3 regions of the Priestia sp. GS2 genome follow, and region 1 is predicted to be linked to each of the others. Evidence: riboswitches for the same ligand, from Rfam matches in the RefSeq annotation. Region 1 holds a riboswitch; each other region holds the start of a gene.
The links. Region 1 has a riboswitch for S-adenosylmethionine ahead of metK (methionine adenosyltransferase). Riboswitches for the same ligand answer to the same signal wherever they lie in the genome.
Positions count from the first base shown of each region.

Region 2: another riboswitch for S-adenosylmethionine. It lies ahead of V2145_RS12445 (trans-sulfuration enzyme family protein); the one in region 1 lies ahead of metK (methionine adenosyltransferase).
Region 3: another riboswitch for S-adenosylmethionine. It lies ahead of V2145_RS05110 (5-methyltetrahydropteroyltriglutamate--homocysteine S-methyltransferase); the one in region 1 lies ahead of metK (methionine adenosyltransferase).

Region 1 covers NZ_JAZGJX010000001.1:81,880-89,437, reverse strand. The annotation lists gene V2145_RS00515 (TIGR01212 family radical SAM protein) at 1-48, shown strand, start outside; gene V2145_RS00510 (tRNA (mnm(5)s(2)U34)-methyltransferase) at 45-617, shown strand; gene V2145_RS00505 (tetraprenyl-beta-curcumene synthase family protein) at 640-1,698, opposite strand; gene V2145_RS00500 (alpha/beta fold hydrolase) at 1,730-2,506, opposite strand; gene V2145_RS00495 (gamma carbonic anhydrase) at 2,611-3,132, shown strand; gene V2145_RS00490 (phosphatase PAP2 family protein) at 3,370-3,900, shown strand; gene V2145_RS00485 (glycosyltransferase family 4 protein) at 3,921-5,069, shown strand; gene metK (methionine adenosyltransferase) at 5,106-6,308, opposite strand; SAM riboswitch class I at 6,443-6,560, opposite strand; gene pckA (phosphoenolpyruvate carboxykinase (ATP)) at 6,835-7,558, shown strand, end outside.
Region 2 covers NZ_JAZGJX010000001.1:2,412,334-2,419,891, reverse strand. The annotation lists gene recU (Holliday junction resolvase RecU) at 24-626, opposite strand; gene V2145_RS12480 (DUF2515 family protein) at 743-1,696, shown strand; gene V2145_RS12475 (hypothetical protein) at 2,079-2,324, shown strand; gene V2145_RS12470 (YppE family protein) at 2,365-2,715, shown strand; gene V2145_RS12465 (hypothetical protein) at 2,774-2,947, opposite strand; gene V2145_RS12460 (YppF family protein) at 3,069-3,260, opposite strand; gene V2145_RS12455 (YppG family protein) at 3,500-3,910, shown strand; gene V2145_RS21465 (CotG/ExsB N-terminal domain-containing protein) at 3,985-4,872, opposite strand; gene V2145_RS12450 (CotH kinase family protein) at 5,004-6,080, shown strand; SAM riboswitch class I at 6,175-6,299, shown strand; gene V2145_RS12445 (trans-sulfuration enzyme family protein) at 6,373-7,518, shown strand; gene V2145_RS12440 (trans-sulfuration enzyme family protein) at 7,502-7,558, shown strand, end outside.
Region 3 covers NZ_JAZGJX010000001.1:985,528-993,085, reverse strand. The annotation lists gene V2145_RS05110 (5-methyltetrahydropteroyltriglutamate--homocysteine S-methyltransferase) at 637-1,764, opposite strand; SAM riboswitch class I at 1,845-1,945, opposite strand; gene V2145_RS05105 (hypothetical protein) at 2,193-2,435, shown strand; gene V2145_RS05100 (NAD-dependent protein deacylase) at 2,465-3,196, opposite strand; gene V2145_RS05095 (universal stress protein) at 3,209-3,607, opposite strand; gene pfkA (6-phosphofructokinase) at 3,934-4,893, opposite strand; gene V2145_RS05085 (C40 family peptidase) at 5,212-5,877, shown strand; gene V2145_RS05080 (hypothetical protein) at 5,908-6,033, opposite strand; gene V2145_RS05075 (secondary thiamine-phosphate synthase enzyme YjbQ) at 6,156-6,557, opposite strand; gene V2145_RS05070 (spore germination protein) at 6,691-7,558, shown strand, end outside.

The DNA.
Region 1 (7,558 bases):
AGTAGCTATCAAGGAAAATTCTTTTCAAAGGGTGTTTCAACATTATGAAAATTGAACGCATTCTTCCCTTTGCCCGTACACTATTAACAAGCGCTGTTAACGAAGGTGATACAGTCATTGATGCGACTGTTGGAAACGGTCATGATACGTCATTCCTAGCGAAATTAGTGGGCGCAAATGGACATGTATACGGATTTGATATCCAAGATGAAGCAATTCACAATACATTTGAACGATTGGTTAAACAAGGTATTGAACAACAAGTTACACTTATAAAAGATAGCCATAGTCATTTAAAAAAGCATATTCCACCTTATCTACATGGTAAGCTAACAGGAGCAATCTTCAACCTCGGTTACCTACCTGGTGGAAATAAAGAAATTGTTACTCTCTCGACGTCTACTATCCAAGCCATTGAACAGCTTATTGAGCTATTGGCACCTGAGGGACTGATTGTACTTGTTATTTATCATGGGCATGAACAAGGACAGCTAGAGCGTGATGATGTACTCCATTATGTGTCAAATCTTGACCAACAGCTCGTTCACGTTTTACGCTATCAATTCATCAACCAGCAAAATAACCCGCCATTTATTGTGGCAATTGAAAAAAGATAAGCTTTTGCCATCTGGCAAAAGCTTATCTTTTTAACATTCGATATAATCGACCGTTAACATAGAAAAAATAACTCAAAGACCCGCCTGCTTTTATAAGCCTTTTAGCACTTCGAGCTACTTTCTTTTGGCTTCGAACTTTTTGATCTGATAAATAAACACCTAGTAAACCTTGATAAATAAAGCGATGAAAATGAGCATCTGGTAAGTTTTTAGCATGCTCACCGGACTTTGTAACAAAGTGTAGAAATCGATTCATCATATCTTGATGATGAGGATAATAAAAGCAAAAGTTTAAATCTCCTCCTACCACATCTTCCTCTTGATCAATTAAATAGTCTAACAAGATATGCAACCCTTGAATATAAGGAAAGTATCCATTACGTACTTGCTCTGCATGTTGCAATGTAAAACCTTTTGTAAAACTATAAGCAGCTAAACAAAAGATTCCAAGTGTCGACCCTGAACATGCAGAAAATTCATACCATGACATCTGTGGTAATGCTTCCTTATGCTCTGAAAACCATTTCTCGAGCCTAGGTACACGTTCTTCTATTCGTACATGTTTATGTATCTGTAAGTCACAGTAGTACGTAGCTAGCTCAATTAAATAAGGTGCTACGATAGCATAGTTCACTGCTTTAGCCAACGTCTGTTGACATGTAAGAACGAGCGCATTAAGATATCCGCCGTCATCTTTATCATCTCGATAACGGTAATAGTCTTTTAATGGTGCACCAGGTGTTAAAGCATCTGGCATGGACTCATGGAGCGCAGCAAAATCTTTGGGATCGAGCGAATTGCTGCGATCACACAAATTGTCTAAATAGTCGCTAATGGTCTGATACGCAACGATAAATCGAATGCAGGCCTCCATTTGGTCTTTTGCCAAAATTGCTAGTATACCTCCTCCTTCACAGTGAAAGGTTTTGGTATTAATGCTATCTAAAGCCTGCGTTCTAAGCTCTATATTTGGTATTTTCTCTGCTTTTAAACGCCACTGCTTCAATTCTTTATGTACAGTTGGCATGATGCCTCGATAAATTTTCCCCATTAAAGACAAGGGATGAGACGGTATCTTCACAGGTTCCCCACCTCCGTTGTTTCAAGCTTTATTAAATATGAAGGTTAACAAAGCTATTTGCATATGTGAAAACATAATCTCGTTCAGGTTCATTAAAGATTTCATGATAAAGCTGAGGCCATTCTTTATAGATTTTTTCGCTTAAATCTACTTCGTCAAACCACTGCTTTACAATTAATTTTTCAATAATTTTATCTTCTCCAGCTTGCATAACAAGAAGTGGAACATCAGGCATTTTTTCAATATCACGAAACGCCATATTAATCGCTTCTACAAGTTCGCGATACCACCGAACCGAAACTTTTGTCACATACAATGAATCATTCTGATCTTCGTCTCTTACTTCTGGATTTCTTGTTGCTTTTTCTACAGTCAAGCCTAAGTCAAATAATTTCGTTGGCATTACTTTATTTAATCCTTTAGACAAGACGTCTAAATAAGCTGGAACTTGTTCTTTTAGACCTAGACATGGTGATGATAAGATTGCTCCCCATATTGGTAAGTTCTTCAACTGAAGTGTTCGAATAACAGCAAGCCCACCCATGCTATGTCCTAATAGAAAAATAGGTAAATCATAAGCTTGTGCTTCTTTTACCCAATTCTCAATTTCATGTACGTACTCGTCAAATGATAAGATGTGTCCTCTTCTTCTTGTTGTTAGACCTTGTCCAGGAAGGTCACCCATCACAACGTTCATACCGACTGAACGCCACATTTCGACTAGCCAGCGGTACCGTCCTTGATGCTCAGCTGCGCCGTGAACAATGACTACCACACCTTTTGGATTTTCTGTTTCCCACTTACGCATTAGAGTTACTCCCTTTCATTTGCTATTTACCTGTAAAAAAAAACTATGTACACTTACATTAGAAGATTATTACTCTTTTTTCAACTAATAAAGGAGATGAACGCATGATTTATCCTTATAAAGGAAAAACGCCATCTATTTCACCCACTTGCTATATCGCTGATTACGTAACAATTACAGGGGATGTAACGATTGGCGATGAAAGTAGCATTTGGTTTAATACTGTTATTCGTGGTGATGTGTCACCAACTATTATTGGAAAGCGTGTTAATATCCAAGAACAATCTACTCTTCACCAAAGCCCTAATTTGCCGCTCATCATTGAAGATGACGTAACAGTCGGTCATCAAGTTATTTTACATAGCGCACTCATCCGCAAAAACGCACTGATTGGAATGGGCTCGATTATCTTGGATGGAGCAGAAGTTGGAGAAGGTGCATTTATCGGAGCTGGTAGCTTGGTACCACCCGGAAAAAAAATCCCTCCTCATACACTTGCACTAGGCCGCCCTGCTAAAGTTGTCCGTGAATTAACGGATGAAGATATAAAAGATATGAACAGAATTCGCACGCAGTATGTTGAAAAAGGACAATATTATAAATCACTTACTCCGATTAACAAGTAATGAAACAAGCAGTGGTCAACTCCACTGCTTGTTTTTTGTACAGCGACCTTACTTAGTATGCACTAAATAAATCCACACATTCTTTACATAAGATTAGCACTGGCTCTACAAACATTCCTTACAATATAATATAGCGACTACACATTCGTTAAAAAACGAAAACATATACTTTTTTAACGTTTCATCGTCACCAATGACTTTATCTATGAACATAATGGGCTTAAAGGAGGTTGCTATATGCGAACAAAACTAATTCGTCAAGTTTATGATTGGGAGTGTCACTTGTTTCAAGTCGTAAATAAATATTTCGATTTCAAGCCCCTTAACACTTTTTTTCGCACGATTACCCATATCGGTGGGGCAACTTCAATGATTAGCCTGGCACTACTCCTGATGTTATTCATTGATCGCGCATCTTTATCACTTGCTTACGCATGCGCTTTATCTCTAGCAATCAGCCACATTCCTGTAGCGATTACAAAGAAAATTTATCCAAGAAAACGCCCTTACCTTCAATTAAAAGAAACAAAAGTATTGGATAATCCCTTACAAGATCACTCATTTCCATCCGGGCATACAACAGCCATTTTTTCATTTCTAGCACCCATTATGATTGCTGTACCTATTTCGATTTTCTTTTTATTTCCACTTGCTTTTTTAGTAGGCGTGTCGCGGATTTATTTAGGGCTTCACTATCCTACTGACGTATTTGTGGGCATGCTGTTAGGTGTATTTTCTGGAATTATTGGTCTACAGTTATTCTACTAAATCAAAGTGGAGGTGGTAGGATGAGGATTGCATTGATATCAGATACGTTTTCTCCTGAAATTAACGGAGTCGCAAAGACATTAGAGCGCTTTACTTATTACTTATCTCGTCAACGAATTGACTATGAGATTTTTGCACCTGAATCATCATCTCGCACATTTAGTCCATTACCCATTAATCATTCATTAAGTATACCATTTTTTCTTTATCCACAATGTCGGTTTGCTTTACCTAATATTGTAAAAATAAAAAAGAAGATAAGAGAGTTCAATCCTACTATTATGCATGTTGCTACTCCTTTTTCAATGGGTCTGAGTGGTATTCACGTAGCTAAAAAACTTAGCATTCCTTTAGTCGGTTCTCATCACACTGATTTTGAGCACTATCTTCCAAGCTACAAGTTGGGACACCTATCTCCTCTTCTGTGGAGATACATGAAATGGTTTTATGAACCGTTTGAAGAAATCTTTGTTCCTTCTCTTGAAACAAAAAAGCAGCTCTTAAATCAAGGCTTTAAAGATGTATCTATCTGGTCTCGAGGAGTCGATCATCATTTATTTCATCCCTACTATGATAAATTTGATATCCGCATAAAATATAATATAAAAAGACCTTATATTCTAACATACGTTGGACGTTTATCTCCTGAAAAAAACGTAGCATTTTTATTAAAGCTATCACGTTTACTTCCTAATCATCTACGTCACCAAGTACAATGGCTTATCGTTGGAGATGGACCTAGCAAAGAAGCACTAGAGCAAGAAGCATGTGATTCCATTACGTTCATTGACTTCTTAGAACATAAGCATTTAGCTAAACTATACGCAGCTTCTGATTTATTCATATTCCCTTCTGAAACGGAAACCTTTGGTAATGTTGTATTAGAAGCATTATCCTGTGGGACGCCTGTTATTGCTGCTAATGCAGGAGGGGTAAAACATATTGTTAGCAATAAGAAAAATGGCTACCTCTGTACCCCTAATTCACTTGAAGAGTTTATTGAATCCATCTGCACTTTATTAGAATCTCCCCAGCTTCGCTTAAGGTTCGGAGATGCTGCTCGTCGTTATGCTCTTACGCAATCGTGGGATTCTGTATTTGACCAATTACTGCTTCGCTACGAAGCAGTCGCGACTAAATCCACCCATGGGTTAGAATTTGTGCAATAAAAAAGTCGCTGCCTCTTTTGAGGCAGCGACTTTTCATTATTTCGCTAAAGCTTCTGCTTTTAAAGTTTCTGCTTTATCAGTGAACTCCCAAGGAAGCTCAACATCAGTACGGCCAAAGTGACCATATGCTGCTGTTTGCTTATAAATTGGGCGTCTTAAATCAAGCATTTTAATGATACCAGCTGGACGAAGATCAAAGTTGTTTCGTACTACTTCAACTAGTACTTCTTCCGTTACTTTACCTGTTCCAAATGTATCAATAGAGATTGAAACTGGTTGTGCTACACCAATTGCATATGCAAGTTGAACCTCACAACGATCAGCTAATCCTGCAGCTACAATGTTTTTCGCAACGTAACGTGCTGCATATGCTGCTGAGCGGTCAACTTTTGTTGCATCTTTACCAGAGAATGCGCCACCGCCGTGACGAGCGTATCCACCGTAAGTATCAACGATAATTTTACGACCCGTTAAGCCTGCATCACCTTGAGGACCACCAATTACAAAACGTCCTGTTGGGTTAATGAAGTACTTCGTGTTCTCATCAATTAATTCTTGTGGAACAACCGGATTAATTACATATTCTTTTAAGTTACGTTGAATTTGCTCTAACGTTACTTCTGGATGATGTTGAGTAGAGATAACAATTGTATCAACACGAACTGGTTGATTATTCTCATCATATTCAACCGTTACTTGCGTTTTACCATCCGGACGAAGGTAAGGTAAGATTTCTTCTTTACGCACTTCTGTTAAGCGACGTGCTAACTTATGAGCTAAAGAAATTGGTAACGGCATTAATTCTTTTGTTTCATTACAAGCGTAACCAAACATTAAACCTTGGTCACCAGCTCCAATTGCTTCAATTTCTTCATCAGACATTGAACCTTCACGAGCTTCTAACGCTTGGTCTACACCAGCAGCGATATCTGGAGATTGCTCACCGATTGCTGTGATTACTCCACAAGTATCCGCATCAAAACCATATTTTGCACGCGTATAACCAATTTCTTTAATTGTGTCGCGTACTGTTTTTTGAATATCTACATAAGTAGATGTTGTGATTTCACCACTTACTAATACTAAACCAGTTGTTACGCTTGTTTCACAAGCAACACGAGCATTTGGATCCTCAGCTAAAATAGCATCAAGAATTGAGTCAGAAATTTGGTCACAAATTTTATCTGGATGTCCCTCTGTAACAGATTCTGACGTAAACAGACGACGTTGTGTTGACATCAGTTTTCCTCCTTTAAATACGATACATTGTGATACGGTACTCATTCCCTTATTGTGTTCCATTTACATTTTTTCAATATAAAAAACCTTTCCTTGTATCGAGGAAAGGTATCAAGTTCTGCATAAGCCTTTCACTCTTATCGATCAAGGTTTATTCCCTTGCATCAGGTTAGCACCTTATCACCTCTATTGAAATGGGTGATGGTTGCTGGGTTTCATAGGGCCTGTCCCTCCACCAGCTCGGGATAAGAGAGTATCCGTTCAAGGACATATCATACAGGAAAATGCTCTATTATGTCAATAACATTCCTATGAAAATCATGCAAAGGTTGCATTTACCTTTCCTATTATTTACATAAATCTTCAATTAATAAGACCATTTCATAAAAACGATTTGTGTTCTCTAAAACAAAAAACTTTTCGCAACATTTGAACATTTTTACTCGAATAGTATAGACTATTTAAAGTAATGTGTTATACTAATTGTACATTTAAACATCATTTTAAAAAAAGGAAGGTAGTGCACATGAGTACTGTTAATATGTCTATTGAATTAGCCAATCTCCTGGAATCTGAAAAAGTGAATCACCAACTATCTGTTTCTCAATTAGTCGAAAAGATTTTAGAGCGACAAGAAGGCGTATTGACTTCTACGGGTGCTATTCAAGTTGAAACAGGAAAATATACGGGGCGTTCCCCACACGATAAATTCATTGTAAGCGATTCCTTAACCTCTCATACTGTTGAATGGGGAGATGTTAATCAACCTTTTTCATCTGAACGATTTGACGCACTTTATAAGAAAGTATTAGAACATTTAAAGGAACAAAACGAACTATTTGTATTTAATGGATATGCCGGCGCCGATGATAAATATCAGCTTCCAATCCAAGTGGTAAATGAATACGCATGGCATAATTTATTTGCTCATCAATTATTTATTCGTCCAGAAGACACAAAGCTAAAAAATGATGCTGAATCATTCTCAATTGTATCTGCTCCTACTTTTAAAGCTGTTCCAGACATTGATGGGACAAATTCTGAAACATTTATTATTATTTCATTTGAGCGAAGAGTTGTTTTAATTGGTGGAACAGAATATGCAGGTGAAATGAAAAAATCTATTTTCTCTGTGATGAATTTTTTACTTCCTCAAAAAGATATACTTCCTATGCACTGCTCGGCTAACGTTGGTAAGGAAGGCGATGTTGCGCTATTCTTCGGACTATCTGGCACCGGCAAAACAACGC
Region 2 (7,558 bases), 2.3 Mb from region 1:
CCGTAAACATATATATCATACTCTTAAAAATACAATTTATCTATAGTTTTTATGTAATCGATTCTGGGATGGTAACCAAGTTCGATTAAATGTCCTTTTTTTTCAATATCGGCTTTTGGAATGGATTTTCGTCCATCTTTTTTCATATCTTGCCAATAGGGAAAAAGGGACGGTGCTTCAAAAAGGTATATTTCTTCCAAAGAAGTAAACATTAATATAACGAAAGAGATTCCATTTTGTTTCACGATTTGGTGCATATGTTGAATTTGATGTTCGTGAAAATTTCGTAAGGGAAAAGACGTTTTATTTTTTGTTTCCTTTGCTTCGAAATCAATATATTTCCCGTTATATACCCCGTTGTAATCCGTTGTAGAAGCTTGTTTAAAATAAGCCTCTTTAATAACGGCAGCACTTCGCTTAGGATAGTCAACGTTCACAATCTGAATCGGTGTGGGTTTCTTGTGAATCACTGCTATTCCTTGTGTCAAATAATACTCATTTGTTTCATTTAAATCCTCTTCCAAAGTCATACCTCGATTACTGTATACCGGCTCAACTTTGGCCCGGGAAGGACTGTTGGGATGTTTAGCAGGGTTATATGCTTTTCCGTTAGGATAACGAATCACACACCATCACTCCTTTGCTTAATTTCACACACGCACACTCTATTATACCAAATTTCACTTGAGATAGAATGAAAACATACTTAGTGTTCATACCAAATGTAAAGGAAGAAAGCAGCATGTTGACAAGCTTTGAACAGCAAGTAGTTGATATAATTAAGCGTAAAACAAAACAGCTGAACATTGATAATATATCAAGAACAGAAGCTTACGCAACTTTTTACAATAATCACCCTGAAATAAAGTGGTCGTTTCTAGCTAGCATGGTCTCACGAAACGCAGGCTGGAATATGTGTGATTTGCAGGGAAAGTGGTTTCCTGAGCTTCTATCTACGGAAACGCGAGATTTATTATTCTTAACGTACGAGCGAGCAAATTGGCTCATCTTTCAAGACGCTTTTCCGCAGCTTTTGTTATACGAAGTGTCAAAACAGCACGAGAAGCCTTATTTTCATCTTCTCCAATATTTTTATGTATCTCCATTCATGTACGAAAAATGGACTGCCTTTTGGGGAGAGAAAAGAGAAATTGAGCTCATGCATGCTCTCATTATTAATGAACAGCATATTATCGAGCCGGCAGTAGTAGAACATCCTTTCTATCAAAAGAAAGTGTTTCACCGCTTACTATTTCATTTTCAGGATTCTCTACATTTCAGCTCTGTTTTATTTCCTACAATAGAAGGTGAAATCTATGGGTGTTCTGTACATAGTTTCACCAAAGTAGATGAGCGAATTAAGCTTGGTAAAAAGCTTGGTGAACTGCTGTTTTCACAAGCTTTGTATCCAAAATTTCTTCAGTTTTCAATGTCCACTGTTCATACGGGATCACGTGTTGACTATGAACAGTACATATTTCATTCAAAAAAAAGAGATACACCTTATTTACGAACAACGTTTCCAATTGTTTCACATCATGAGAAAAAAAGAGCACAGTGGGAAATTTCAAAGCGTAAAGAGAAGAAACTGATGAAGGAGCTTAATTTATCTTTACCTACACCGATTACGGAGTGGTACCAAAATAAACAGAAGCAGCTGCATGTCTTGGTAGGAATAAAGAAGTTTTTTAGGTAGAAAAAGCTGTTTTGTATAAACAGCTTTTTCTATCTAGGTGGACATATTACGTAGACGGACGGTTTGGTCCGTTTAATTTTTTAGGGTCACCAAATGTTTTTGTTTCAGGTTTGTTTTTTGGTTGTTTTTGTTCATGCTTATTTGCCACTTCTTACACCTCCAACTGAATGTTGTAACAAAGTTGACTGCACATACAATACGTATTTCTTGCACAATCTAGTCATAGTGTTTTCACTCATCTCTGTTTCAATTCGTGCAAATTAAAACATTTTCTGCGTAAAACATCTTTCTTTGCCGAATGGAAACTAGTTTTGTCATGTATGAAGGTAGATTAAAAATAAAAAGAGAATAGGTAGTTAAACAAAAAGTTGGAGGGATGGCTATGAAGCTGAAAATGGTAAATACGAACGAAGTGTTAAGTTTATTCGATAATGTATTAGAGCAAATAGATGTTGTAGAAGATACATTATCTTCACAAGTTAATGAAGCGTTTACTGCTTGTGAAGAAGCGTATAGCAATCACGTTCAGCGTATTGACCAGTCGTTACGAGAAATTGAAGCTGCAGCCTATGAAATCCCACCTCAATCAGAATGGCGGAGAAGAGAAGTACTACTACGTACAGTGTAACGATAATTTATGGTACAATGTCATCGTTGAGGTGACAAATATGAATTCAATGATTGAAGCAACAAAAGTACTACATCACTATAACGAGTTAGCTCTTACTCGTTTATCTAATATTAAAAGTAAGTCAGAGTATGAGGTGAATTTCTTTGGAGAAGTCAAACCATATGTTGATCAGTTTTTTAATGAGTTAGACATGTGGACGGATCTTGTTACCAAGTGGCTTAAAGAAACAAAGCCTAAATATATTCACATTAATCAAGTGGATACTCTTCGTGAAAACTTGCAAAACGTAGTGCTCCAGTCTTTTTATCAAGAGACGCGAGACAAGCGCTTTAAGCAAATGTATCAGTCAAATAAGTACGTATTAGAGTCCATTCTAATGAATGATTAAACAGTAAAAGCCTAAAAGTGTATTTACACTTTTAGGCTTTTACTGTTTTGTAATTAAATTAATCGTTGTCTTTTTGCACGTGGATGCTAACGGCAGGATCGTCTTCCGTACCGACTGTATTAATTACATAATCGACTTTTTGAGTATGTTTTGGTGCAACGTGCTGTCCTGATTGCGAAACGGTTGGTTCATGGCCTTGCTTTTTATGATTAAAGTGTTTTCCTCGACTCATGGAAATTCCTCCTTGAAATGAAATGGACGATCTTTTTTAATATGCCTCACAGTAGAGAGGAGTATAAGTAGCTAAATATAGAAAAGCCCTCAGACAATCGGCTGAGGGCAATGTAGTACAGTTAATTCTCGTGTGCAAATTCGGGTTTTGAAGCTCCGATTTGTTCCAGCTCACGAACGGCGATTTTATAATCGGATAGTGTTAAACAACCTTTTAAATACTGCTGCTGCGCGAAGTCTAGCAGCTCATTACTTGAAGTTGGCTCATATTGTTTTTTAGCCATAAAAGCTTGTTGAAGCTCGTTCACATACATGTAAATTCACTCCTTATCCCCATTTTGTGTGCTTGTCTTGTTAGCATCACTTATAATTATCGTAACATAGATTGAAATTATCTCGTTTTTTTGAAAAATTTAAACTTTCGACAGAAACTAACATTTTTCACAACTTTCTTCTAAATATAAAGTGAAAAATAAAAGGCGTAGTGCGTCACCACAGATTGAGTACCCACATACCATATAATAAAATTTTTAAAAGGGGGCAGCGAGCCAGTATGTATAATCAACAGAATCCTTATCCATATTACATGCAGAATCAATGGGAAGAAGAACGGTTTGATTTAAGTCAGGTGTACCCATTTCCAGAATACCATCAGCAGCCATGGCATCATACACAGTTGCCGCAACAGCCTTATGCTCAAGTTCCACCTCAAATGCAATATGTAAACAATCAACAGCAATATCCTTTTTATCAAAATGGAATGCCTTTTCCAAATCCTTATCCAAAAGGTAATCAGCAAATGAAGCAGCAGCCTAACCAATTTCAGTCGTTAATGTCTCAATTTAAATCTTCAGACGGGAATTACGACGTCAATAAAATGATGAATACCGCGGGGCAAATGATGGGAGCAATGAATCAATTAACAACTTTAGTAAAAGGGTTTACTGGTATCTTTAAAATATAAAAAGTTGTACAGCATGTAAAAGGAATAAAAGAGCTCTACAAGAAGCGATAATGCCTTGTAGAGCATGTAATAGTTTATCTAAAGAAGCGGTTAAATGGGTGATTACAGAAGCAAGGAGAATGGTGACATTTTTTAACTGGTTTTTTGCCTGTGATTGGATGTTTCGTTAAGTTAGGTAAGTGTAAATGACCAGTTTTTTTCTTATGACCTGATTTTTTTGAAGAATGGTTCTCTTTTTTGTGAGAACGTTTAAATGTTTGAGTAGAACGGTGCTTTTTATGAGAGTGCTTTGTGGAGTGAGAATGTTTTTTGCAAGAACGGTGCTTTTTATGAGAGTGCTTTGTAGAGTGAGAATGCTTTTTACAAGAACGGTGCTTTTTATGAGAGTGCTTTGTGGAGTGAGAATGTTTTTTGCAAGAACGGTGCTTTTTATGAGAGTGCTTTGTGGAGTGAGAATGTTTTTTACAAGAACGGTGCTTTTTATGAGAGTGCTTTGTGGAGTGAGAATGTTTTTTACAAGAACGGTGCTTTTTATGAGAGTGCTTTGTGGAGTGAGAATGTTTTTTACAAGAACGGTGCTTTTTATGAGAGTGCTTTGTGGAGTGAGAATGTTTTTTGCAAGAACGCTTAGATGTGTGGGAGTGCTTTTCTTTACAGAAGCACGTTACTTTTCTGTAAGTACGTGATCTTTTTGTACAGTACTTGTTTTCCGTTCTTTTATTTGTTTTCTTTTCTGTTTTTTTCTCCGTCTTTTTATGAGAATGAGCTGTTTTTTCCTCCATCTTTTTATGAGAATGAGCTGTTTTTTTAGATGAACGTTTAGAGCAGTGACCTTTTGGTTCTTGATACATAAATTTGCCTAAATCTGATTTTTGTAAAGATTCAGCAGCTTTACGAATACGCTTAGATTGAATATACAATCTAAAAACCTCCTTATAGAAACCATTTTTTGCTTTCACCATAAGATACGCTTAAAGCACAGTACTTGCTATGAGGTAAACGTGGAATTTTAAGAAATAAGCAAGGAGTTTCTAGCATCTCATTAGGAGAGGAGCTCATATAATTTAAAATGTATCTAAAAGGAGGGAACGAGATGGGAATTGTCACCTATTCTGTTTTTGCTAATGTTCGGGATTTTAAAGAGTTAAAAGCTGATATTTGGTCTGAAGATGCAATACCTGCAGTGATGAAAGTCCATAAAAAAAGGTATGAAATTGGTTTAACCTTAAGGGGATCACACATTCGAGAAATGAGAAAGAAATCGTACTATGTGGAGTTTTATTCACCAAAGAAATTTGGGCAAACCAACGAAATTCATCTCAATGCAGAATACAAAGATCCCTCGTTAGTTCGAAATAAGCTATCGCTGGATTTCTTTTCAGATCTTGGCGTACTATCACCTAAATCACAGTTTGTTCATCTTACCATTAACGGGAAAAATGAAGGCGTGTATTTACAGTTAGAATCGGTAAATGAGTATTTCTTAACAAAGCGTAATTTGCCAAAAGGCTCTATTTTCTATGCTGTAGACGGAGATGCAAACTTCTCGTTAATGAGTGATTTGGATGAGAAGCCAAAAGAATCACTTCAATCAGGGTACGAAACAAAAGTAGCATATGGAGCAGATGAAGAAGCATTAGAATATTTTATTTACAATTTAAATACATGGACAAATCAAGAATTTGAAGATAACATTGAAAAGCACTTAGAAGTAGATCGCTATTTGGCTTGGTTAGTGGGAGTAATTTGCCTTCAAAATTTTGATGGTTTTGTTCATAACTATGCTTTGTACCGAAACAGTGATACGAAGTGCTTTGAACTTCTTCCTTGGGATTATGATGCTACATGGGGACGCGATGTTAATGGAGATGAAATGGAAAGTAACTATGTAAGAATGGAAGGGTTTAATACGTTAACAGCACGTTTATTGGCTATATCAAAATTTAAGAATCAGTATATTAAAAAAATGAATTCTGTGTTAGATCATCAGTTCACCGTTAATTATATGAAACCAAGAGTTGAAGACCTTCATCAATTAATTTTACCTTATGTAGAAAAAGATCCGTATCTACAGCACAAGTTAGCAACCTTTTATCAAGAGCCTGCGTTTATTTGTAATTTTATTAAAGAAAGAGAAGCCTATTTAAGAAAATCCATGAAGTCTTTTTGAATAAATAAGATAATTGAAATTGTTTTGAAAATTCTATTGACATTCTTTGTTATTTTTATTAAAGTATACACAATGAATAATTAACTTAATAAAACTCTTATCCAGAGTGGCGGAGGGACTGGCCCTGCGAAGCCCAGCAACCATCAAATCATACGTTATTCAGTAAGTTTGAACGGTGCTAATTCCTGTGGAATACGATTGTATTTTAACAGATGAGAGAAGTCGTGATTAAGCGAACGCTCTTCCATCTGTGAAGAGTTTTTTTTATTTACTGCAAAGAGGAGAGGACATTATGCATATTGAAACACTACTTGTTCGTTCAGGTGTCAATCGAGACCCTGCTACAGGCTCTATTACTACACCGATTTATCAAGCATCCACGTTTGCACATCCCCGTTTAGGAGAAAGCACAGGATATGACTATGCTCGAACGGCTAATCCAACAAGGACAGCGTTAGAAGAAGCGATTACAGCGTTAGAAGCAGGAGAAGTTGGAGCGGCATTTGCTTCAGGAATGGCAGGAGTTATGGCTGTACTTGCTTTGTTTAAAAACGGTGATCATTTAATCGTCTCTGAAGATTTATATGGTGGTACATACAGAGTTTTAAATGATATTTTTGCTGAGCAAGGTATAGAAGTAACGTATGTGAATACTGCTCATTTAGATCAAGTTAAGGCAGCAGTAAAGCAGAATACGAAAGCATTGTTCATTGAAACACCAACCAACCCAATGATGCACGTAACGGATTTAAAAGGAATTATTGAACTTGCTAAAGAAAGTGATTTGTTAACAATTGTTGATAATACGTTTATGTCACCATACTACCAAAGGCCACTTACTCTCGGAGCTGATATTGTAATTCATAGCGCTAGTAAATACATTGGTGGTCACAATGACGTAGTGGCTGGCTTAGTCGTTACGCGATGTTGCGAGTTAGGTGAAAAAATTCGCTTTTATCAAAATGCAGCTGGTGCAATCTTAGGTCCGCAAGATAGCTGGTTATTGTTACGAGGTATTAAAACGCTTGCTTTACGCATGGAGAAACATAACGAAAATGCACTGAAAATTTCGAATTGGCTGACTAAACATAAGTTAGTTGAGAAAGTTTATTACCCAGGTCTTGAATCACACCCAGGCTATCATGTAATGAAGCAACAAGCAGGAGGCTTTGGGGGGATGATTTCCTTTGCTGTAACGGACCCGAAAATTGTGCCAGTTTTACTTGAGAACATAAAAGTTATTACCTTTGCTGAAAGTCTAGGTGGTGTAGAGAGCTTAATGACGTTTCCAGCACGTCAAACTCATGCAGACATCCCAGAAGAAATTCGAAACCGAGTCGGCGTAACGAATTGTTTATTGCGCTTATCTGTTGGAATCGAACACGCAGATGATTTAATTCAAGACTTAAAGGAGGCATTTGATGCATACAAACAATAAACATTCATTCGGCACAAAGTTAATTCACGCAAAAACAGGT
Region 3 (7,558 bases), 900 kb from region 1:
TAAGGAGTCACCTCCTAAGTGATTAAAAGTTTAAAACACTTTTTATTCCTAAATAGTTATTTCTTTTTATTTTAAATCTAAAAAACTGTGTCGTCAAACCTTTTAGCTAGTGTTCTAACACGAATCTCAAGTATAAATACCTTACACCTTTTATAAAACACACTCTTACTTTTTACTTTTCAAAGGCATATAGAAGCTGACAATCACACATATTAGGCCTATCAAAAAGAGAAAAACAGGCACCTCATTTAAAAATACTGTCAGGTAATCACCTGCTTTCCTTGCGTGAATGGGAACTAAATTCAATTCCATGATGAGACTAACGAATGCAATTGCTTTTAAACAAACTCCTAACAAAAACAACCCTAGTCTACTCCTGATTCCCAATAAAAACATTCCTTTCACATATTCATCTTTTACATTCCTGTAATGACAGAATTTTCACTTATTATCAAAGTATGAATTTCCCAAACTACTTATCACTGATTATTTATATATATGAAGAAATAAACTACCCGATATTTTTTATATAAAAAAACCGCATCTTTTGTAGATACGGCTTTTTTGCTTTTATTACTAATGAAAGGAAAAATCTAATGAGATTCTTATGTAAAGCTAAAAAACAACTGATAATTTTTAGATAGTGCCCCAAACATCTTGAGCAATTTTAACGACATGACTAATTTTATTCCATTGCTCTTCTTCTGTTAGTTCATTTCCTTCTTCCGTACTTGCAAAGCCACATTGAGGACTAAGGGACAGATTTTCTAGAGGAATAGATGCACTCGCTTCTTTAATTCTTTGTTTAATAACTTCTGTATCTTCTAGCGTAGGAAACTTAGATGTTACTAGTCCTAATACAACTGTTTGGTTGTCACGTGTAAAGCTTTTTAACGGTCCAAAATCTCCTGAACGATTATCATCATATTCAAGGAAAAGTCCATCTACATGTAAGTTAGCAAAGATTGCATCGGATATAGTATCGTAGCCACCACTAGTAATGTACGTAGACCTAAAGTTCCCACGACAGATGTGCATCGTAATAATCATATCATCGGGCTTTTTAGAAATAGCGTCGTTTAAGCAATTAACTCTCGTATCAATAATATCTTTTACATCCATACCCAACTTCTCCACAACTGCATCGATACGCTCTTCAGAAACAAAATCAATCCATGAAGTGTCATCTAACTGTAAGTAGCGGCATCCTGCATCATAAAAAGCTTGAATCGCTTTTTGATAAGCAACTACCGTGTCATGATAAAACTGTTCTCTATCTCCATTATAATAAGTGTCCTCTTGAATTCGAGTAAATAGCATGTTTGGGCTTGGAATAGCAAACTTAGCAACTTGACTTCCATCACCGTATTCTTCAACGGCTTCTTTTAAAAATGTAAAATGTTCTAGCATATAATGATGGTTGAAATCTACTTTACCAACTACCTTAATTGCTTTATTTTTTGTTTTAGCACCTTTAAATTGACTAATATACTCCGTTTCAAACTCTTCTACACCCTCTAGGCCTGATAAGAAATCCAAGTGCCACCAAGCACGTCTAAATTCTCCGTCAGTGATAGATTTAAGTCCCACTTCAAGTTGTTTCTGGACAAGCTTTAAAATCTCCTGGTCCTCTACAGATTTTAAAGCCGTCTTGCTAATTCTACCATTGATATAAGCTTCTCTTGCTTCTTTGAGAGGAGTTGTTCTTAAAAAGCTCCCTACGTGATCAGCTTTAAATGGAGCTTTCACTAATGTCTTTGTCATAGTTCTATTCCCTCTTTCTATTCAAAATAAAAAACCTCATCTTAAAGATAAGAAGAGGTTAATAGTCATTATCGGTTCTTCTCCTATCTTCAAGCAAGTTGCTACTGGAATTGGCACAGTACTTAAACAGTCTGTTGCCGAGGCTTCACGGGGCCAGTCCCTCCACCTCTCGAGATAAGAATATTCAATTAATTAACTAGGAAAAATATTACACTTATTTTCTTAACCTGTCAACAAGGAATTTGAAAAATCAGAAATGAAACATTTTTCTTGTAATATTGAGGATTGATGCATATCCGAATTCATAAAAGATAAAACGTGCTCAAATATACCTTGTCACTTTACTTGTCACTTTACTTGTCTCTATCTATATGATATATGTTATAATCATGTGACCTAGGTTTTAAATAAGGAGGAACCTCACAAAGATGTTAGTTAAAGGATTACAACTATTAAAATATGTCTTTTTAATCGGAGCTGTGGTATACGGAATAATTGCTTTTCAAAACAGTGATTCCACCAACTATATTGCTTATTTACCATACATTCAGTTAATGCTAAGTTTATTTTTATTTATTGAAGCTGTTTTGACGTTTAAGGAAAGCAAACTGCATTCAGCATTTTTTCTAGTCATTTCTGTGTTCTGCTTCGCTATCTATTTTGAAGTGTAAAAAAAGCACGCTGCTCATAGCGTGCTTTTTCATTTCTCATTTCTTAAAGCGGTTACAACTTCGCCGATTGGAAGATATATTTGACTATCAAACACATAGTCATAGTGAGTTGGCTCTTTATTAATAATAATCATTGGTATCTGACCAAGTTTTCTAACTAGTAAAGGAATTTGATTAATAGGCGTTACTTGCAAAGATGAACCCATTACAATAAATAAATCGCTCTGTAAAGCTACCTCTACAGCTTCTTCAAAACAGTGAATTGAATCTCCAAACAAAACAACATTAGGCTTTAATACCTCTTCACATGACGTACAACTCGGTAATCCCGCTTTGTTTAGAAAATCTAACCCAAATTCATTTTTACACTTTTGACAATGTGCTCGCTTAATTGTTCCGTGAATTTCATATACATTCTTACTTCCTGCTTTTTGGTGCAGCCCGTCAATATTTTGTGTAATGACATGCACCGTCTTTTCTTGTCCTAATTCTGCTATAAAGTCATGGCCTGAGTTAGGTTCATATTCATGAAGTAGCTTTACACGAAAAATCTCTTTAAATAGCTCCCAGAAAAGCACCGGATCATTTCGATAAAAAGAAGTGGAAATCACATCTGAAAATTCTAAGTTCTTTCGATACAATCCATTCTGAGAGCGAAAATCAGGTATGCCTGACTCTGTACTTACTCCCGCCCCCGTAAAGAAACAAATTCGCTCTGCTTCTCCAATTTGTTTCTTTAACTCTTCAAGTTGCATATTCATTGGCTCTCTCTCCTACTTAACAATAAGTACGGGTATCTTTACATGCTGAGCAATTTTATGACTTACGCTTCCCAAAAACATTTCTTTTACTGGATTTAACCCTCGACTTCCAACTACTACAACATCAAAGTGATTGTTGTTAGCAAATTGAATAATAGTTTTAGCAGCATCTCCATGAATAAACGTAATTTCATATTCTATATTAGATTTTGCTAACACTTCTTGTGTTGTTTGGATACGCTTTTCTCTTGTTTCATCTATTCCAAGCGTATTCAACCTACTATCTCCTTCTACCGCATATATCACTTGAACAAAGCTGCGGTCAGTTAAGTTCGCTAGAGTAACCGCTTTTTCAGCTGCTCTAGCAGCGTGTTCAGAACCATCTGAAGCTAATAGAATTCGCTTGAACATGTCTTCACTCCTTTTCTATCAATTATAACAGCTCTACTAATTTTTATTCCATTGAAGAAATCGATATAAAAATTAAATTTTCTAAAAATACCCTCGCTTTTTGTGTTATACTAATAAACAGAAGTGCTATACTAAATAAAAGCTAACTAAAAGGACTGATGGCTATTATGGGTTTTGAGCTGATATGTACCTTTTGCAAAGGGCTTGGGAAAGTAATGATTATTCCTGGCATATTCTACACAAAAAAGTGTAAGCATTGCGAAGGTACTGGTTTGAAATTAAAAAAAGACGAAACTCCTCTGTAAGAAGTCTCGCCTTTATATCGTTTAGATTGATAATTCTTTTGATAGTTGATACATACGCTCATCAATATGATGAGGCTCACCTAAGATTTCCATAATATTATAATCAACAATTTCGTTTTTACGGATACCGATTGCACGCCCGCCTTTACCTTCCATTAATAACTCAACGGCGCGGCCACCAAAACGACTTCCTAACACGCGATCTTGTGCAGTTGGTGATCCACCACGCTGAATGTGACCTAGAACCGTAACGCGAGTTTCAATTCCAGCAGCTTCTTCAAGCTGTTTTGCTACTTCATTTCCTGTAGCTACACCTTCAGCAACAACAATAATACTATGTTTTTTGCCACGCTCTTGGCCTTTCTTTAGACGATCTACCATCTCTTGGAACTCATCTTTTGCTTCAGGAATTAAGATTGTTTCAGCTCCTCCAGCTAATCCAGACCATAGAGCAATATCTCCAGCATTACGTCCCATTACTTCAATAATAAACGAACGTTCATGTGAAGTAGCCGTATCGCGAATTTTATCAATCGCATCGATAACAGTATGTAAAGCTGTATCGAACCCTAGAGTAAAGTCTGTTCCTGGAATGTCATTATCAATCGTTCCTGGAATACCTACACATGGAAAACCTAGCTCAGTTAGCTTAACAGCTCCCATGTAAGATCCATCTCCACCGATTACTACTAAGCCTTCAATACCGTGTTTTTTTAGGTTTTCAATACCTTTACGGCGTCCCTCTTCTGTTTTGAACTCTGGACATCTTGCAGAATACAACATTGTTCCACCGCGTTGAATGATATCCCCAACATCACCCACTTCAAGCTTTCGAATATTTCCTTCAATTAACCCTTGATATCCTTGATAAATACCGTAAACTTCCATTCCTTCATGAATCGCTTTACGCACAACAGCACGAACCGCAGGATTCATTCCTGGAGAATCACCGCCGCTTGTTAATACACCTATTCTTTTCATTAATTTTCACCTCATCAAAAGTCAAATCAATTGACACTGTATTCTATTTTTACATTCTACATGACTACAAAGTATTTGTGTAGTAATTCACAACAGATTTCTATTATTATTTTTAAATGTCCTTACATTTTCATATGTTTTAGTTATTAACAGTTAAATATTCAATTTTTTTCTATTTTTTTAAAGAAAAATACATCTTTCTACTCGCTATAATTTTCATTTTTTTCATATTTTGTAATGAAAATGTAACGTTTTAACCTGTCGAAAGGTGTTATGATTATTTTACGAAAATTGACGGAAAATTGATGGAGGACCATTATGAAGAAACTTGTAGCAGTTTTTACCCTCGCTAGCTTTTTATTTGCTAGCCCTTTAGTTAGTCAAGCTGCGCTAGGTGATCAAACATTAAAGCAGGGCATGAGGCATCAAGATGTTCAGCAATTGCAGCAACTTTTAAAGAAAAAAGGTTATTTTACTGGCAATACAACAACTTATTTTGGCCCAGCTACATCAAATGCAGTTAAATCATTCCAGCGTAAAAATGGACTGTCTGCCGATGGAGTTGTTGGAAAAGGTACATACGCAAAGCTAGGAGTGAAAACTTCTTCACAGACTTCTACGTTTAATGCTTCAAAAGTTATTAACAAAGGAAAACAATATATAGGTGTTCCATATCGTTGGGGTGGAACAACGCCTAGCGGATTCGATTGTAGCGGCTTTATTGGTTATACTTTCAAGCAGAGCGTTGGCATTACTCTACCTCGAACTGTGGCCGAGATTTATAAAAAAGGTACTCGAGTAACAAGCTTGCAACCTGGGGACATCGTGTTTTTTCAAACATACCAAAAAGGTGCTTCACATGCTGGCATCTATATGGGCAACAATCAATTTTTACATAGCTCATCTTCAAAAGGTGTTTCAGTTGCTTCATTAAAAGATAGCTATTGGAGTAAGCGTTATATCGGTGCAAAAAGAATTCGTTAATCAAAAAAAGCCAACTTACGTTGGCTTTTTTTAACGACAAAAACTATAGTATTCATTAATGATATCTAGTACTGTTGGATACTCATCTACCCACGTAAAGTTAGTCTTCTCGTTTTGTTCTTGTTCTGTTTCTTTTTTAATTGTAATTTGCTCCACAAAATATCTCTCCCTTTTTCTGTTATATAACATATATATCGTTTTCCTTTTGTTTTATAACAAAAATTCTAAAAAAAGAAGACGTGCTAAAAGAAGCGCTCACGATTTAGTGAGCGCTTCTTTTAATCCGCTTGAATTTTAATGTAGCATGTACGATTTCTAGGGCCATCAAATTCACAAAAATAAATCCCTTGCCACGTTCCTAATAATAGACTTCCATTTTCAATAATAATTTGCTGTGAAGAACCGACGGTGCTTGCCTTTAAATGGGCTGCTGTATTTCCTTCAAAATGTTGATCTTTTTCATCAATCCAAGGATATACCTCATCAAACCTTCTAATCATGTCACGTTTTACATCTGGATCTGCATTTTCATTAATTGTGATACCAGCAGTTGTATGGGGGCAATACACCGTGACTACTCCGCTTTTCACTTTTTTTCTCTTGATTTCCGCGTTTACTTCACTTGTCACATCAACCATTTCATCACGACTACTCGTTTGAATCTTAAATGAATGTAACATGTTTTCACTTCCTTTTTTGTTAGTTAGCATAACATCTACTGAACTCGCAAAGACTAGTATATATTCTTTTTTATCGTACTGTTTTTTACTACTGAATTCAATATACGGTTAATGACATAAAGGCGGTGAAGACTTGCTCAATTCAACTTTTCAACGAGATACAGAGTATGTGGTTAAGACATTTCTAGAACTAGCAGGTGACAGCAGTGACATAGCTTCAAAAAAGCTATGGATTTCATCTACTGATTTCTTTTATATCCTTTATCTACAAGGACTTGTAGATAGCGAAAAGCTGAATCAACTAACAGAAAAGATGGTTCAGTCTAAAACCTCCTCTCCAGTCAATACACTAGATCGTTGGGATTCTTTTATCTCAACAATTGAAAGTACTGAGATTTACACATACAAGCAAGCTCTCACTTCTTTTTTCAAAGGAGAACCTTTATTATTTATTCATAATCGTACAACAGCCTACTCATTAAACATGACAATGGCTAAACAGCGTACATGGAGTGAACCAACAACTGAAAAAGTAGTGCGCGGTCCAAAGGTTGCATTAATTGAGAATTTAGAAGAAAATATCGGGATTTTAAGGCAAAGAGCCAGTGATGCAAACTTAATCGTGGAGGATGTTTTTATAGGAGAAGAGCAGCTCCATCGAACATCAATGGTTTTTCATAAAAAGCAATGTCAACCTCATATAGTGAATCAAGTTCGTGAAAAGCTTCAACACATTAACCTTAATAATGTTCAAGATTCTGGAATGATTGAAGAATTTCTCGAAGAAGCTCCGTACTCCCCTTTTCCGCAAGTCCAAAATACGGAGAGACCCGATCGCGTTTTAGCAGCTATTAATGAAGGAAGAGTTGCAATTTTTGTAGATGGTTCACCTTTTGCTCTGTTAGTACCAACAACAATTGACATGATTATGAAATCACCAGATGACTATTATGAAAGATGGTTGGCAGGTTCTCTCTTACGCCTTCTTCGCTATATTTCAA